DNA from 3 places in the Mesorhizobium shonense genome. Region 2 is predicted to be linked to each of the others. Evidence: predicted binding sites of a transcription regulator. Region 2 holds the regulator's gene; each other region holds the start of a gene.
The links. Region 2 encodes PhoB, which activates phosphate uptake and scavenging genes when phosphate is short. Its sites were predicted from a motif close to TGTCATNNANCTGTCAT; they were not measured.

Region 1 (4,443 bases), on a different contig from region 2:
TGCTTCGCCCTAGGATGACGAAGTTTGGAGGCTTCGGCCAATCCCGAAGGTTTGCGCCCGATCTTTCAGCCGGCGAAACCTCCGGGGCAGCAACCGGCCGAAGCCGATATGGATAGGAGACAAAAATGTCGAAACTGCTCGTCAAGGCCGACAAGGGCCACGGCCATGTCGCTCACGTCACGCCGCAAAGCGCCGGCTGGACTTACGTGGGTTTCGATCTTCACCGTCTGCGGCCGGGCGAAACGGCGGCCGGCAAGACGGGCGATCGCGAGGTCTGCCTGGTTTTCGTCACCGGCAAGGGCAAGGCCTCAGCCAGCGGCAAGGATCTCGGGCTGCTCGGCGCGCGCATGTCGCCCTTCGAGGGCAAGCCCTGGTCGGTCTATGTGCCGCAAGGATCCGACTGGTCGGTGACCGCCGACACCGAGCTTGAGCTCGCCGTCTGCTCGGCGCCGGGCCTCGGCGGCGGCCTGCCCGCCCGCGTCATTTCACCCGACGATCTCGGCCAGGAAGTGCGCGGCAAGGGCACCAACACCCGCTACGTCACCAACATCCTGCCCGAGGGCAAGCCGGCCGATTCGCTGCTGGTGGTCGAGGTGATCACGCCCGGCGGCCACACATCGAGCTATCCGCCGCACAAGCACGACCAGGACAATCTCCCTGCGGAATCCTATCTCGAGGAGACCTATTACCATCGCCTCAACCCGCCGCAGGGCTTTGCCTTCCAGCGTGTCTACACCGACGCCGACAGGAACGGCGTGCGCGACCTGGACGAGGCGATAGCGATCGAGGACGGCGATGTCGTGCTGGTGCCGAAGGGCTACCACCCTTGCGCGGCCTGCCACGGCTACGATCTCTATTATCTCAACGTCATGGCCGGCCCCAAACGGACGTGGAAATTCCACAACGCTACCGAACACGAGTGGCTGATGAAGGCGTGAGGGTTCTGGATGTCATCGTTTGACGGCAGATGACAGATAGTCCCTTGTTAGGAAGCGACAATTTTCAGAGTAGGCGCCGCCCCTCATCCCCCTGCCGGGACCTTCTCCCCGTATAGTGACGGGGAGAAGGGGCTGGTCGCAACCGCAGCGCCTTCTTGCAACGCTGGTGATTGGCGAAACCGACGATGAGAGCGCCCCTCTCCCCGCCACTATACGGGGAGAGGATGCCGGCAGGCAGGTGAGGGGCGGCGCCGACGCCTGAAAGGGTGACGGGCGAATTCAAATCGGCCGGCAATGCAAAGCTATTGGTCCAGTTCGGGAAAATCGTCGGCTAAGGACCGCCAGGGTCTGTCTGCCTTCGAAAACCCATGAAAGCTTCGTCAATCCGTCATGGAAATCACCTATGGCGGGGTCTGACGAGGTTCTTTCATGCGCTACGCCATCTATTTCACCCCACGGCAGGACGAGCCGCTGGCGCGCATCGCCGCCAATTGGCTCGGCCGCGACCCTTTCGGCGCGGCGGCGCGGCCGGTCGAGGCTGTGGCTGAGCTGTCGGCGGCGGAAGTTGCGTTCCACACCGCCTCGGCGCGGCGCTACGGGTTCCATGCGACGCTGAAGGCGCCGTTCGGGCTGGCGCCGAACGAGACGGAGGCGTCGCTTCGCGAAGCGCTCGACAATTTCGCCGAAGTCACGTCGCCGGTCGTCATTCCCCGCCTCGTCGTCGGCCAGATCGACGGCTTTTTCGCGCTGGTGCCGGAGGCGCCGTTGCCTCCGCTCAATGGCTTTGCCGGCGAGGTCGTGCGCGCCTTCGACCGCTTCCGCGCGCCGCTGACCGAAGCCGAGATCGAGCGCCGCAGCCCCGATTCGTTGAAGCCGGACGAGTTCCGCAACCTCTGCCAGTGGGGCTATCCTTACGTTTTCGAGACGTTCCGCTTCCACATGACGCTGTCCGGCCGCGTCGGGCCACAGGAAAGCCCACGTCTTCGTGCAGCAATCGACAGCCTGTTCGCGGACGTGCTGCCGCACCCGGTTCCGGTGGATGCGCTGACGCTCTTCGTCGAGACCGAACCGGGTGCCCCTTTCATGGTGCTCTCCCACCATGCGCTTGGCCGCCGCCCGGCCAGAAAAACCGCCTGATTTGACCACCCGCTACGACCGCCCGATATGGATCGCTTGAGATAGGACTGCCTGAAATGACCGCCGAGACCGTTTTGAACAATGCCCGCATACTGCTGCCCGACGAGATCGTCGAGGGCTCGCTGCTGCTGCGCGATGGCCTTATTGCCGCGATCGAGCCGGGCGCCACCCGTGTCGGCGAAGACATGGGCGGCGATTACATCATCCCGGGTCTCGTCGAACTGCACACCGACCATCTCGAAGGCCACTACGCGCCGCGTCCGAAAGTGCGCTGGAACCCGATCGCCGCCGTGCTTGCCCATGACGCGCAGGTAGCGACCGCCGGCATCACCACCGTGCTCGATGCCTTGCGCGTCGGCATGGATGAGGATGCCGACCTGAAGTCCGACGACGTTCGCAAGCTCGCCGACGCCATCGAGGACAGCGTCAGACAGGATCGGCTCAGGGCCGACCATTTCATCCATCTGCGCTGCGAGGTCTCGGCGCCGGACTGCCTCGAGGCCTTCGCCAATTTCGAGACCGACGACCGGGTGAAGCTCGCCTCGCTGATGGACCATGCGCCGGGCCAGCGCCAGTTCGTCAACCTCGAGACCTATGCCTATTACTATCAGCGCAAGCTGAAGCTGACCGACCGCGACTTCCAGAAATTCTGCGAGAAGCGGATGGCGGAATCGGCCAGCAATTCCGGCCCGAACCGCGTCTTCATCTCCGCCGCCTGCCAGGAGCGCGGCATCGTGCTCGCCAGCCATGACGACGCGACGGCCGGCCATGTCGACGAGGCGATTGCGCAAGGCGTGCGCGTCGCCGAATTCCCGACCACCGAAGAGGCGGCAAGGGCCTCGAAGGCGGCAGGCCTCGGCGTGCTGATGGGCGCGCCCAACGTCATGCGCGGCGCCTCGCATTCCGGCAATGTCTCGGCCAGGGCGCTCGCCGGCGACGGCCTGCTCGACATCCTGTCGTCCGACTACATCCCCTTCAGCCTGATCCAGTCGGCCTTCTTCCTCGGCGACGTCGTCGAAGGCATCTCGCTGCCGCAAGCGGTCGCCATGGTCTCGAAGAACCCGGCCGAAGCGGTCGGCCTCACCGATCGCGGCATCATCGAGCCGGGCCGCCGCGCCGATCTGGTGCGCGTGCGCGTCGACGATCACGTGCCGGTCGTGCGCACCGTGTGGCGCCAGGGCAGGCGTGTCGCATGATGGTTTCGGCGTTGATCGAACGCGAACTGACTGAGACCCTTCCCATCCGCAACGGCGTCTTCGTCGCGGTCGTCGGTCCGAGCGGCGCCGGCAAGGACACGGTGATCGGCTACGCCAAAGCGCGCTTTGCCGGCGAGACGCGGCTGGAATTCGTGCGCCGCGTCATAACGCGGCCGAGCGATTCCGCCAGCGAGGATCACGACACGCTGGCCGACGCCGCCTTCGCCGAGGCGGAGGCCGACGGCGCCTTCGCCATCTGCTGGGACGCTCATGGCCTGCGCTACGGCCTGCCGGCCGATGTCGACTGGGCGGTCGCCAACGGCCATGTCGCGGTGGCCAACGTCTCACGCGCCGTCATCCCGGTGTTGCGCGAGCGCTACGCCAATCTTGCGGTGGTCGAGATCACCGCGACGCCGGAAATCCTCGCCGAGCGGCTGGCGGCGCGCGGCCGTGAATCGCGCGGCGAGGTATTGGCGCGCCTGGCGCGCAGCACGAGCGTGACGCTTTCCGGACCGGACGTCACCTCCATCGACAACAGCGGCGCCAGGGAGATCGCCGGCGAGCGCTTCGCCGAGGTGCTGCGCAAGGCGATGGCGTTCTCGGATCTGTCGGATCAGATCTAGGATGGTTGATGTTCAGATGAGGCCGGCCTGCAAGTGGGGAGGTCGAGCAGAGACTTATTGACGTAGGCGCTGCCCCTCATTGCCCTGCCGGGCATTTCTCCCCGTATAGTGACGGGGAGAAACGGGCTGGCCGCAGCCTCGGTGCCTTTCTTGCAACGTTCGAAATTGGCGAAATCATCGAAGAGAGCGCCCCTCTCCCCGTCACTATACGGGGAGAGAATGCCGGCAGGCAGGTGAGGGGCAGCGCCAACGTTAGAAGAAGGTGCGCGGCACGCGAAAATCGAAACTTGCTCCGCAGCCTGCCGCGGGTTCGAAACGACAGAACTACTCCGCCGGCGCGCCGGCGACGTTTCGGCGCGTCGCTTCCAGCATCCGGCGCCGGGCGCGGAAGACGCCCCATTGCTGGTCGACCAGCACGCCGATCAGGATCACCCCGCCCATCACCGCAAAGTTGAGCGAGGAGGGGATGCCGAGCAGGTTGACCAGGTTCTGCAGCTCCTGCAGCAGCACGGTGCCCAGGATGACGCCGACCAGCGAGCCCTCGCCGCC
Region 2 (4,443 bases):
GTGTCGCGGCAGACGGCGTTCATGTATTTGGGCGAGCTGGTCGAGTTCGACCGGACCGAGAAGATCTTCACCTCGCCCCGCGAGAAGCGCACGCAGGACTACATCACCGGCCGCTTCGGCTGAGTTCATACGAGGACATAAATCATGGCCCATACGGTCGCTTCCTTCGACGAGGATCTCGGGCAGATCAGCCGGCTCATCCGTGACATGGGCGATCTTGCCGGCTCGATGGTCGGCGCCTCGACCAAGGCTCTGCTCAATTCCGACAATGCTTTGGCGCAGCGCGTCGTCTCCGACGACGCCATCATGGACGCGCGCCAGCGCGAGCTCGACGACCGCGCCATCACGCTGATCGCCAAGCGCCAGCCGATGGCCGACGACCTGCGCAGCGTGGTCGGCGCGATCCGCATGGCCGGCGACCTCGAGCGCATCGGCGATCTCGCCAAGAACATCGCCAAGCGGGTCGGCTCGGTCGGCGTCAGCGCGGCGCCGCGCGACCTGTCGCATTCCATCGACTCGATGGCGCAGCTGGTGCTGATCCAGGTCCAGGGCGTGATCGAGGAGTACACCGCGGGCGACGCCACGGCGCTTGCCAAGCTCCGGAACGACGACGAGCGCGTCGACGTCAAATACACCTCCGTCTTCCGCGAGCTTTTGACCTACATGATGGAGGATCCGCGCAACATCACGGCCTGTACGCATCTCCTGTTCTGCGCCAAGAATCTGGAGCGCATCGGCGACCATGTCACCAACATCGCCGAGAATGCCTATTACGTGCTGACCGGCACCCAATTGCCCGCGAATCGTCCGAAGCAGGACGAGACGGCGATGTCGGCGCCGGCGGCCTGAGCAAAGGTGCCTGACAAATGATCGCCCCACGCATCATGGTGGTGGAGGACGAGGAGCCGCTGGGGGTGCTGCTCCGCTACAATCTCGAATCCGAGGGTTATCAGGTCGAGGTGGTGACCCGCGGCGACGAGGCCGAGATCCGCCTGCAGGAGAACGTGCCCGACCTTCTGGTGCTCGACTGGATGGTGCCGGCGGTTTCCGGCATCGAGCTTTGCCGGCGCCTCAGGATGCGGCCGGAGACCGAACGGCTGCCGATCATCATGCTGACCGCGCGCGGCGAGGAAAGCGACAGGGTGCGCGGCCTCTCGACGGGGGCCGACGACTACCTGGTCAAGCCGTTCTCGACGCCGGAATTCATGGCCAGGGTCAAGGCGCTGTTGCGCCGTGCCAAGCCGGAGGTGCTGTCCAGCGTGCTCAAGGTCGGCGACATCGTGCTCGACCGTGAATCGCACCGCGTCTACCGCAAGAAGAGCGAGATCAGGCTCGGCCCAACCGAGTTCCGGCTGCTCGAATTCATGATGCGGCATCCCGGCCGCGTGTTCTCGCGCAGCCAGCTGCTCGACAATGTCTGGGGCGAGACGATCTATATCGACGAGCGCACCGTGGACGTGCATGTCGGACGCCTGCGCAAGGCGGTCAACAACGGCCGCATGCCCGACGTCATCCGCACGATACGCGGGGCTGGCTACGCGATCCGCGAGGATTAAGTTTCAGGCACCGATGTTCTGACAGGTTATGCACTTCCAACATCCACGCTGGGGAGTAGCCGAGACGCTTTTGCTTCGTCATCCACGGGCGGAGCAAGGAGCGTAGCGACGCGGCGAAGACCCGAGGATCCATGCCGTGACTTCCACGCGCCGCGGCGGTGCAGAATTCTGCTCCGCGCCCTGCGTCCGAGGTAACGGCATGGATTCCAGGGTCTCCGCGACGGAGCTTCGCTCCTGCTTCGCCCTGGAATGACGAAGCTGCGGGGCTTTCGCTAATCTCCGGCGCCTGGCAGGACACGGAACCCAACGATCACTTCAAGGCTGATCAGGCTACGTTCTTGCCCATCCCCGCTCGCGCTTGGGCGCCCGGCGCGAAAATCTCCTGGTCGACGAAGCTCAGCGCGCGCATGGCGCAGCCTTCGCGGATCAGCGGCAATTCGTTCGGCTCGGTGTCGAAGGAGATCGATTTGGAGTGCTGGCCGCCGGCGGTCTGGGCGATGGCTTCCCGCAGCGCCGGCTCGATCAGGTCGAAAGCCGCCGCGCTGACGCCGACCATGGCGACCGGCGCCGGGTCGATCAGCGCGAACAGGCTGCCCAGCCCAAAGCCGAGCGCCTCGCCCGCCCGGCGATAGGCCTCGCGCTCCGGCCCGTCTTTTTCACGCGCCTTCGCGGCAAGAGCCCGCATGTCGGCGTCGCCGACGTCGACCGGCTCGGCGTCCTCGCTCATCTTCATGGCGCTGCGCCAGATGGCGTAGTTGCCGGCGTAGGCCTCGACGCAGCCGCGGCGTCCGCAACGGCAAAGCGCGCCGCCCGGGCGGTGGATCATGTGGCCGAACTCACCGCCGGAAGAATGGGTGCCGGTGAACAGCTCGCCCTTCAGCACCAGGCCCATGCCGATGCCGTGCGAGAGCAGGATGGCGATGAAATTGTCGCGATAGCGGTCGGGGTCGCGCCATTGCAGCGCCACCGCCATCATGTTGCAGTCGTTCTCCATGGTGGCGGGAATGCCGAACTCCTTTTCCAGGATGTCGGCAAAGGGAATGTCGGTCAAAGGCGTGATCGGCGACCACAGCATGGCGCGGGCATGGGAATCGGTGATGCCCTGGATGCCCATGGCGATGCGCGCGACGCTGGCGACATCGAGATCGGGGTCTTCCAGCCGGCGCCGGACGATCGCCGTGCATTCGCCGATCAGCTCGTCGCGCGGCATGGTGAGGGTGTCGAGACGCCGTTGCTCCTCGGCGATGACCTGGCCGGCATAGTCGATGACGGCGACGGAGAGGAAATTCAGCGACAGCACCACCGTCACCACCGCGGCCGCCTCGGGGTTGAGGGCGAGGCCGACCTGCGGCCGGCCGCGCTTCAGCGACGCGGTCTCGCTCGGCTTGCTCTCGGCCAGGATGCCTTCCTGGATGAGGTCTGCCGAGATCGCCGAAATCGTCGAGTGGCTGAGCCCGGTGGTCGCGGCGATTTCCGTGCGCGACGGCTGGCCGGCCCGGCGCACGGCCGAGAGCACCATGGCGCGGTTGCGCCGGCGCAGGTCGTCGTGGCGGATTCCGACCGACATCTCTTCCTTCCTCCCGGGCGTCGCGGCCTTCTCATCATGCCATGGGCCGTCGCCGACGTGCCAGGGATACTGGCAGAAGCTGCCGGGACTGTCATTATTTATTGCGGAGCTCGAAAAAAAGTTTGCGGCACCTCAAAAACCATCAGAATCGCAGTTGACAGCGCTTCGGCGTTGCATCAGTATTTTTTCGAGGCTCGAAAAAAAGCCTCTGTACCGGTCTTCGGGCCAGTTTGGGTCGCGCCGCAAGGGCGCAGGGAGGAAATCATGAAGAGATTCGCAGCCGCCGTTCTGGCGGGTGTCGCCATGTCGCTGACGCTGGCGTCGGTCGCAGAGGCGAAGGACAAGGTGATCGGCGTCTCGTGGTCGAATTTCCAGGAAGAGCGCTGGAAGACCGACGAGGCGGCGATGAAGAAGGCCATCGAGGCCGCCGGCGACAAATATATCTCGGCCGACGCGCAGTCCAATCCGGGCAAGCAGCTGACCGACGTCGAGAGCCTGATCTCGCAGGGCGCCAACGCGCTGATCATCCTGGCGCAGGACGCTTCCGCGATCGGCCCGGCGGTGCAGAAGGCGCTGGACGAAGGCATTCCGGTCGTCGGCTACGACCGCCTGATCGAGAACAAGGACGTGTTCTACCTGACCTTCGACAACAAGGAAGTCGGCCGCATGCAGGCCCGCGAGGTGTTCAAGGCCAAGCCCGAAGGCAACTACGTCTTCATCAAGGGCTCGGGCTCCGATCCGAATGCCGATTTCCTGTTCTCGGGCTCGATGGAAGTGCTGAAGGAGGCCATCGACAGCGGCAAGGTCAAGAATGTCGGCGAGGCCTATACCGACGGCTGGCTGCCTGCCAACGCGCAGAAGAACATGGAGCAGTTCCTGACCGCCAACGACAACAAGGTCGACGCGGTGGTGGCGGCCAATGACGGCACCGCCGGCGGCGTCGTCGCCGCGCTGACGGCTCAAGGCCTGGCCGGCACCGTTCCGGTCTCCGGCCAGGACGGCGACCATGCCGCGCTCAACCGCATCGCGCTCGGCACGCAGACGGTGTCGGTGTGGAAGGATGCGCGCGAGCTCGGCAAGAACGCCGCCGAGATCGCCTCGCAGCTCGCCGACGGCAAGAAGATGGCCGATATCGCCGGCGCCAAGGACTTCACGACGCCTGGCGGCAACACCGTCAAGTCGCTGTTCCTGACCCCGGTCGCGATCACCAAGGACAATCTCAACGTTGTCATCGACGCCGGCTGGATCAAGAAGGACGAGGTCTGCGCCGGCGCTGCCGCCGGCAGTGTCGCGGTCTGCAATTAAGCCGACCGACGCCTG
Region 3 (4,443 bases), on a different contig from region 2:
GACCGGCGCACATGTCGACGGCAATCTGGTGTCAGCCAAGGGTTGGCCGGGGCTTGCCGCTTTCATGCGGGAGTGCCTGAAGGTGCTCGGCACCGAAATTCGCCATGGCGAAGCGCTTATGCGAGACGAGCGCAAGGCGGCGTAAAAGCGCGTCGCGATCTTTCAGATTCGCTCCATGCGCTTTAGGTTTTTGATTTTGCGCATGTCTTTGTCCCGAGACCGGTTCCCACTTTCGGGAGACATGCTTTGGCTCTTTCCGCCGCGACGCTGCGGAGCGTTATAGGGGAGGCGGGCAGCGCGGCTATCGGCGCCGCACGCCGCCCACCTTTTCCGCCTCCGCCCCGTCCAGGCGGTCGAGCAGGTCCGTAAGCCGCTTGGGCACCTCTTTCTCCAGGCGAAATACCGGAAGGGTGCGCAAGAGGCGCTTGGTCGCTTCGCTGCTGACCTGCCGCCTGATATCGTTGGCGAGTCTGGCGCGCCTTTCACTGTTGGTGCCGCTCATAGTCCCAAAATCCTGTGTCGGCTTCGAAACTCCTCTAGCCCGGCAATGGTTCCCGCATCGGCCGACAGAGGCAAGCGAAGCTGTCCGGTAGGGTAAAATTTGAATTAATTTGGAATGACCCGGGGATGGTCGGCAATGGCGCTTGCCCCTTGATTTTTGGCCTTTAAACCTCGATATCGGGCGCAAATCCAAACCAATCCGAATGACGGGATACGGCGATGAGCGACCAGGCAAAAGACGAACGCGCGCCCGAGGAAATCGAAGCCACCCAGGCTTCCGACGCCCAGGCTTCCGGCGCCCAGGCTTCTGGCGAACGTGCGGAAGGCGGCGTCGACGGCGATTATGAAGCGCTTGTGCGGCTGCTGAAGGAAAACGAGGAATTGAAGGATCGTGCGCTGCGCGTCGCGGCCGAAATGGAGAACCTGCGGCGGCGCACCGCGCGCGACGTGCATGACGCGCGCACTTACGCGGTGGCCAACTTCGCCCGCGATATGCTGTCGGTGTCGGACAATCTGCGCCGCGCGCTGGATGCCATTCCCGCCGAGGCCAAGGCCGCGGGCGATGCCGGCTTCAAGGCGTTGATCGAAGGCGTCGACCTCACCGAGCGCGCCATGCTGTCGGCGCTGGAGCGGCACGGCGTGAAGAAGCTCGCGCCCGAGGGCGAGAAGTTCGATCCGAACTTCCACCAGGCGATGTTCGAGGTGCCCAACGCCGACGTTGCGGCCGGCACCGTCGTCCAGGTCGTGCAACCCGGCTATTCGATCGGCGAGCGCGTCTTGAGGCCCGCGATGGTCGGCGTCGCCAAGGGCGGCCCGAAGGCGGCAAGCGAGGCAAAGGTCGAACCGGGCCCGGTGAACGAGCAGGCCGAGAAGGATGCGTGAAGAGAGTGAGTAGCGAATAGGGAATAGCGAGTAGGGAAGCCGGTACGAACCGTGTTATTCACCACTACTCACTATTCGCTACTCACTACTCGCTCACCATGAATCCGATCGAACTGCTCGACTACGCCGGCGTCGCGGTTTTCGCGGCGACGGGCGCGCTTGCCGCGTCGCGCAAGGAACTCGACATCATCGGCTTCCTGTTCCTGGCCAGCGTCACCGGCATCGGCGGCGGGACGCTGCGCGACGTCATCCTCAACCTGCCGGTGTTCTGGGTCGCCAATAGCGGTTATGTGCTGATCTGCGCCGTCGTGGCGGTGCTTGTCTTCTTCAGCGCCCATCGCGTCGAATCCCGCTATAAGCTCTTGCTCTGGCTCGACGCGATCGGGCTTGCCGCCTTTGCGGTGATGGGGGCTGCAAAGGGGCTGGCGATCACGGGCTCGCCGGTCGTATCGGTCATCACCGGAGTGCTCACGGCGACCTTCGGCGGCATATTGCGCGACCTGCTCGCCGGCGAGCCGTCTGTGCTGTTGAGACCCGAGATCTATGTCACGGCGGCGCTTGCGGGGGCGGCGCTCTTCACGCTTTGCGACCTTATCGGCATGGCGGCGCTCCCATCCAGCCTGCTCGGCTTCGCGGCCGCTTTCCTGGTACGCGGGGGAGCGCTCAAATTCGGCTGGTCGTTTCCTGCCTACAAAAGCCGGCCCGGCCGGAGGCCGGAAGATATTCCGTGAGGGAGCGAATAGCGAGTAGCGAGTAGCGAATAGGGTTGTTGTGACCAACCCAACATCGTTTATTTCTTTCGCTATTCGCTATTCTCACGCAGCAAAGCGCTGCCCTTCACCGCCATAGTAGTTGACGTAGCGGGCGCCGATTTCCTTGACGGGCATGACGACGAAGACATCGACGGTCGAGAATTCGTGGTCGATGACGCAGCCGTCGCCGATGCGGGCGCCGACGCGCAGGTAGCCTTTGACCAGCGGCGGCATGGCGGCGATCGCCGCCTTGGCGTTGACGGCCTCGATCGGCATCAGGTCCATCGAGCAGTAGCGGCCCGCGACCGCCTTGACATCCCAGGCCTGGTTGGTGCGGCAATGATGGGCGAGATAGGTGAGCGCCTCGGCATGGGCCGCCGGCACGATGCCATGGAAGGAGGCGCAGCCGGTCATCACGCCGATACCATAGTGGTTGATATAGGCCCAGATGCCTTGCCAGAGCGCCTCGATGGTGCGCTTGGAGCGGTATTCCGGCAGCACACAGGAGCGGCCGAGCTCAAGGAAGCGCTGGCCCGGATGGCGCGCGACCAGCTTGGTCAACTCGAACTCGCCCTCGGAGTAGAAGCCGCCGGCGGCCGTGGCGATCTCCTGCCGCAAAAGGCGGTAGGTGCCGACAATGCGGCGGTGCTCGGGACCGGGAAGCGACGTGTCGAACACCAAAAGGTGATCGCAGAGCGGGTCGAAGCGATCGGCATCGCGCCGGTCCTGCGCCTGGAACAAATCCTTCCTCGCGCCAAGCTCGTCATAGAATACCCGGTAGCGCACTTCCTGGGCGGCGGCGATCTCGGCCTCGTTGCGGGCGAGACGCACTTCAAGGTTGCCGATACGGCCCAGCGGTGCGCCGCTTGCGACGGCGTCGGCGGTACGCGCGCCGAGCAAAGCGCTGGCGTTCGGCCGAGTGTCGCATTCAGGCATTACTGTATGCACGAGTGATTCTCTCCTTCGAGCCATCCCTCTTGGCACGGGGATACGGTGTAGGTGCAACAGGATTGTGACAGTACCGTGATACGGCGAGCCCGGCAATACTTCGTCGGCTGGGCAATACCTTCAACCGGCTATGTTACGGCTGCGAAAGCCAGGCAATCCAAGGTGTTCGCGAAACCAAAAAAATCGTTACGCCGCAACCTGGCCTTCGACGGCCTGGACGAGCGCATCGGGGTCGAGGGGCTTGGTGACGAAGCCGCTGGCGCCGTGAGCCAGCACGGTGTGGCGCGTCTTTTCCTGGCTGTCGGCCGAAAGCACCATGATCGGGATCGGCGGCACGGCAAGCGCTTCCTCATGGCGGCGGATGGCGGCGATCGCGTCCAGCCCGTCCATCACCGGCATGTGCAGGTCCATCAGAACCACGTCGAAACGATGCTTGAGCCCGGCATCGGTTACGGCCTCGACCGCGGCCTTGCCGTTGCCGACGATCTTGACGCGATGCCCGGCCTTGAGCAGCGTGGCGCGGGCAAGCATTGCATTGATGTCGTTGTCCTCGGCGATCAGCACGGACAGGCCCTGATCGCGGCGGCGCGCGGACGCGGCACCGCGGGGTTTCGGCTGCGGCTCGGCCGGCGCCGCCACATGGCTGGTCAACAGCACACGCAGCAGCGTTTCGCCGCGCACCGGCCGGGCGAGGAACGTCGCGTAGCCGTTGGCGCGGAACTCGCCAAGCATGCCGCGATCGGTCGGAGCGATCAGGGTGATGGCCTCGCAATCGACAAAGCCGCTCTCGCGCAGGCGCTTCAGCAAACGGCCGTCGCTGTTTTCAAGCGCGGCATCGATCAGAAGCACGTTGCAGCCGGCGGCAAACGAAGCGGCCTGGCCCGGCGTCGCGGCGATATCGACGGCGCCGCCATGGGCGCGGATGGCGCGGGCGATGGCATCGGCCTCGACCGCGTTTTTCGACACGATCACCGCGCGCCGGTCCGAGAGGATATTGTGGCGATGCGGCGGCGGCTCGGTCGCCGCGGTGGCGGGGATATCGAAGACGAATTCGGACCCTTCGCCGAGCCGGCTCGAAACCGAGATCGTGCCGCCCATGGCGATCACCAGCCGCTTGGAGATGGCAAGGCCGAGACCGGCGCCGCCATGCACCCTTGTCGAGGTGCCGTCGGATTGCTCGAACTCCTCGAAAATGCGCTCCATGTCCTCTTCGCGCAGTCCCGGACCTGTGTCGGCGATGGTGAAGCAGATGCGGTCGGTGCTCTCGGTGCGGGCGCGCGCGACGGTGAGCAGAACGCCGCCGGCGTCGGTGAATTTGACGGCGTTGCCGATGAGATTGAGTAGCACCTGGCGCACGCGG

Region 1: ABID26_RS17250 (DUF1045 domain-containing protein) is a predicted target of PhoB. The motif match lies at 1,314-1,330, and genes of this name have one in related genera.
Region 3: olsB (l-ornithine N(alpha)-acyltransferase) is a predicted target of PhoB. The motif match lies at 3,137-3,153, and genes of this name have one in related genera.

Annotation. Positions count from the first base shown of each region.
Region 1 covers NZ_JBEPLM010000006.1:42,193-46,635, forward strand. Annotated here, with positions in the region: gene iolB (5-deoxy-glucuronate isomerase) at 126-938, shown strand; gene ABID26_RS17250 (DUF1045 domain-containing protein) at 1,368-2,075, shown strand; gene ABID26_RS17255 (alpha-D-ribose 1-methylphosphonate 5-triphosphate diphosphatase) at 2,132-3,271, shown strand; gene phnN (phosphonate metabolism protein/1,5-bisphosphokinase (PRPP-forming) PhnN) at 3,268-3,894, shown strand; gene ABID26_RS17265 (ABC transporter permease) at 4,219-4,443, opposite strand, start outside.
Region 2 covers NZ_JBEPLM010000012.1:235,420-239,862, reverse strand. Annotated here, with positions in the region: gene pstB (phosphate ABC transporter ATP-binding protein PstB) at 1-123, shown strand, start outside; gene phoU (phosphate signaling complex protein PhoU) at 142-849, shown strand; gene phoB (phosphate regulon transcriptional regulator PhoB) at 867-1,556, shown strand; gene ABID26_RS27135 (ROK family transcriptional regulator) at 1,882-3,123, opposite strand; gene xylF (D-xylose ABC transporter substrate-binding protein) at 3,388-4,428, shown strand.
Region 3 covers NZ_JBEPLM010000010.1:115,545-119,987, reverse strand. Annotated here, with positions in the region: gene ABID26_RS24065 (DJ-1/PfpI family protein) at 1-145, shown strand, start outside; gene ABID26_RS24060 (hypothetical protein) at 302-502, opposite strand; gene grpE (nucleotide exchange factor GrpE) at 721-1,383, shown strand; gene ABID26_RS24050 (trimeric intracellular cation channel family protein) at 1,482-2,114, shown strand; gene olsB (l-ornithine N(alpha)-acyltransferase) at 2,199-3,071, opposite strand; gene ABID26_RS24040 (PAS domain-containing sensor histidine kinase) at 3,270-4,443, opposite strand, start outside.